Regions from separate parts of the Metabacillus sp. GQ13 genome, predicted to be linked through region 1. Evidence: riboswitches for the same ligand, from Rfam matches in the RefSeq annotation. Region 1 holds a riboswitch; the other holds the start of a gene.
The links. A riboswitch is a leader RNA that binds a small molecule or an ion and turns the genes downstream of it on or off. The one in region 1 is predicted to bind S-adenosylmethionine.

Region 1 (2,207 bases):
ACCGACCCTCTGGTAGCTACACATATAATCGACTAGCAGATGATATTCGAATAGTGATCGATACCCTTAGACTAGAAAATGTATTACTTGTCTCACATTCTATGGGGGGAGGAATAGCGATAAGATTTATGGCAAGACATGAGGGATATAAGGTTGCAAAGCTAGCTCTCTTAGGTGCAGCAGCACCGGTATTTACGCATCGCCCAAATTATCCGTTTGGAAAAACAAAGGAAGAGGTTAATAAACTCATTGAAGATACGTTTAATGATCGACCTAAAATGATTAGTGATTTTGGAGATAGCTTTTTTGCTCTTTTTGTATCTGAGAACTTTAAGAATTGGTTCAATGGATTAGGAAACGAAGCTTCTGGATATGCAACGGCAATGAGTCTTGTTTCTTTACGCGATGAAGATCTAAGGAAAGATTTAGAAAAAATTAATGTACCCACCGGAATTTTCCATGGAGTAAAAGATAAGGTGTGTCCTTACGTTTTTGCTGAGTTGATGCATGCAGGAATTAGAGGATCTAAACTCATTCCGTTTAAATTTAGCGGACATGGTTTGTTTTTTAGTGAAAAAGAAAAATTAAATTTGGAGCTAACGCGCTTTTTTAAATAAGTATGTACTTAATTGTTTTTATCCCTTATTAAAAGAATTTCAAATAAGAAAGTCAGTTATTAATTCGAAACAGTTCTAAATAGAGATATTTCTGGAATTGATTTTGTAAGTTTGTAAGACTAGAAGATTAAATCATACTCGTCACTGTAATATTATATCTACTGGAACTTACATTGCGAAAAGGATTTCAACATATTGCGATATTTTATATGTGCGAAAGAACACCCTTTGTGTGTTCTTTGTATATATATATGATGAAAAGAAACTTATTGGTTAATAATTGGTCTTTCCGAAGATAAAAACCAACGTACAATTAACTTTCACGTAAATAGATAATATTATTATTCCGATCAATAAACTCGGGTTGACATTTGAAAGAATTGTGTTAAAATTTAGAAACAATAACATATTTCTTATCAAGAGTGGTGAAGGGATCTGGTCCTTTGAAGCCCAGCAACCTGCAAGAAGTAAGATGTAAGGTGCTAATTCCAGCCAAATCTAAACTGATACCAATTTGGAAGATAAGGGTAGATCATCCTTAAAAGTCTTCCTGTTATGGTGGGCTTTTCTCTATTTAACACATAAAAATGCATCAAAAAGAAGCTTTATAGAAAAATAGTGTCTGGCTAAATCATCTGAAACAGAGTATTATTTGCTAAATTCATCGTATAATGGTTGGTTGCACCATTAATCCCGACTATTAACGTGTGAATAAATGGTTTTTAAAACCAAGTAAGATAGTGTGAGAAAGAGGTGAATGGTTTGCTAACTTATGAGAATTGGTCAGAAGTGAGCGAAGATTTTATTGAAGATGAGACGTATAAAGGAGCATTAAATGTTATCCATTGGGCATATGAACACTACGGTGAAGAAGTTGTCTATGCATGTAGTTTTGGAATTGAAGGTATTGTCTTGATTGATTTAATAGCCATAGTAAAACCTAACGCAAAAATTGTGTTTCTGGATACTGATGTTCATTTTAAAGAAACCTATGAGCTAATCGATAAGGTGAAGGAAAAATATCCATCACTTAATATTCAATTAAAGAAACCTAAGCTTACATTAGAAGAGCAAGCTGAATTATATGGTGATAAGCTTTGGGAAACTGCACCAAATAAATGTTGTGATATCCGAAAAATAGTTCCATTAACTGAAACACTACAAGGTTCCACTGCCTGGATCTCTGGGCTAAGACGTGAACAATCTGAAACAAGAAAACACGTTAACTATATCAACAAGGATGAACGCTTTCATTCAGTAAAGGTTTGCCCGCTAATTCATTGGACGTGGAAAGATGTTTGGAGATACGTTCATAAAAATGACTTAATCTACAATCCTTTACATGACAGAGGATATCCGAGCATTGGTTGTTTTCATTGCACAAAACCTGCTTTTAATGAAAATGATTTAAGATCTGGCAGATGGACTGGGCAAATGAAAACAGAATGTGGCCTCCATCAATAAGGGGGAGTAATAGATGTTAGAGATTATCGCAATAGGTATCAGCATCTTTTTTGCGATGAATATTGGGGCCAGTGGTGCAGCAGCTTCCATGGGAGTTGCATATGGTGCCGGAGCAATATTACGACC
Region 2 (2,207 bases), 280 kb from region 1:
TATACAACTCGATATTAAATATGGTGATCCACAGTTTAATTATCAACAAGTAGAGGAGAAAGTTGCTCTAGCAATTGAAATAAGTAAGTCAGCGATTATCGTACTCCCAGAACTGTGGACTACAGGTTATGACCTAACACGATTAAATAAAATTGCAGATGAAGGCGGAATAGTAACACAGCACTTCCTTAGTATGTTAGCAAAGAAATATCGTGTTAATATTGTTGGTGGTTCGGTAGCTAAAAGCATTCAAAATAACGTAACTAACACGATGTATATATTTAATGACAAAGGTGAATTCGTTCATGAATATAGTAAACTACATTTATTTAAATTGATGAATGAGCATCATTATTTAACTTCCGGGACAGAAAAAGGTCTATTCGAACTAAATGGGATAAAAAGCGCAGGAGTTATATGTTACGACATTCGCTTTCCTGAATGGATTCGCGCCCACACTACTCTTGGTGCGGAAGTACTATTTGTTGTCGCCGAATGGCCTGCACCTCGTTTAAATCATTGGAGAACCCTGCTTTTGAGTCGAGCAATTGAAAACCAATGTTATGTAATAGCATGCAATAGAGCAGGAACGGACCCTAATAACGAATTTGCTGGTCACTCTATGATTATTGATCCTTGGGGTACTGTTTTAGCTGAGGCTGATGAACATGAAGGTTCCATATCTGCAACTATCGAAATAGATACAGTCAAAAAAGTTCGTAGTCAAATTCCAATTTTTGAAGATCGCCGCCCTGATTTTTACTAAGTTTTTCCCGAGTAACTATTGACAAATTTAATTCATTATTGGTAATATGCTAATCAAGCGTTTTATTTATTTAAAAATCTAACTATTCGAATTAACATAATCATTAAACATTACTAAAGTTAGTGTTTAATAATATTGATCTCTTATCAAGAGTTGGCAGAGGGACTGGCCCAATGACGCCGCAGCAACCGACCAAACTACCATTTATTAATGGAGTGAAACATTTTCACTTTGGAAACTTTCCAATAGGGCACGGTGCTAATTCCATCAGAAAGTATTCTTTCTGACAGATGAGAGGTGCGAAGCAACGCCTTCAAGCCTCTTTCAAACTAGAAAGAGGCTTTTTCTCTATTACTTTAAATTACTTACTACCTATTTCAATGTCAAAGGTATTTTCTAACTGAAATTCTACTCCTTTGACCTATCATTATTCGATTTTTAAGTTTGAAAATGAGTCTAATAATTAACTTCTTGGAGGTAATAGTATGTGTGCCAAAGAATCTTCTATCTATAAACCATTAACAGAAAGTGAAGCAATTAATCTAGTAAAGCGTCTACAGATATTTAATGAAAATAGCCCACTTACTTGTAAGGAAATTGGTGATGGGAATTTAAATCTCGTTTTTAAAATTACTGATAGTGAAACGAATGAAGGGTTAATCCTAAAACAAGCATTACCTTATGCAAAAGTTGTTGGAGAAAGCTGGCCGTTAACTTTAGATCGTGCCCGTATTGAAGCACATGCACTTTTAAAGCAAAGTGAATTTGTCCCACAATTTGTACCCAAGGTTTATTATGCGGATGAACAGTTAGCCATTACTATTATGGAAGACTTGTCACATTTGCAAATCGCCCGTGCAGCACTTATCGATGGATTGGAACTACCTCTATTATCAACACATATTGGTGAGTTTCTTGCAAAGACTTTATTTTACACATCAGACTATGCGGTTAATCAACATTTCAAAAAGTCATTAGTAAAACAATTTTCAAATCCAGATCTTTGTAAGATTACTGAGGATCTTATTTTCACTGATCCATTCTTTAATCACGATACAAATGATTACGAACCAGAACTTCAACAAAATGTCGAAGTAATCTGGGAGGACCAACTATTAAAGTTAGAAGTTGCCAAACTAAAGCAAAAATTCTTAACCAAGGCCGAAGCGCTTGTACATGGTGATCTACATACAGGTAGTATCTTTGCAGATAATGATGAAACGAAAGTTATTGACCCTGAATTTGCGTACTTTGGACCAATTGGATTCGACGTTGGTCAGGTATTTGGTAATTTTCTACTAAATGCTATTTCACGAGATGAAGATAAACAAGAAATTTTATTTCAACATATCGAAAAGACATGGGGCGTCTTTGTAGGAGAATTCTCACATGCTTGGAAAAACGACGCTTCTGAACTATTCACTAAAACAGATGGCTATTT

Region 2: another riboswitch for S-adenosylmethionine. It lies ahead of mtnK (S-methyl-5-thioribose kinase); the one in region 1 lies ahead of AC6CHR_RS08665 (phosphoadenylyl-sulfate reductase).

The regions. Positions count from the first base shown of each region.
Region 1 covers NZ_JCAXET010000006.1:5,719-7,925, reverse strand. The annotation lists gene AC6CHR_RS08670 (alpha/beta fold hydrolase) at 1-617, shown strand, start outside; SAM riboswitch class I at 1,028-1,145, shown strand; gene AC6CHR_RS08665 (phosphoadenylyl-sulfate reductase) at 1,380-2,081, shown strand; gene cysP (sulfate permease) at 2,095-2,207, shown strand, end outside.
Region 2 covers NZ_JCAXET010000006.1:290,679-292,885, forward strand. The annotation lists gene AC6CHR_RS09960 (carbon-nitrogen family hydrolase) at 1-766, shown strand, start outside; SAM riboswitch class I at 907-1,063, shown strand; gene mtnK (S-methyl-5-thioribose kinase) at 1,252-2,207, shown strand, end outside.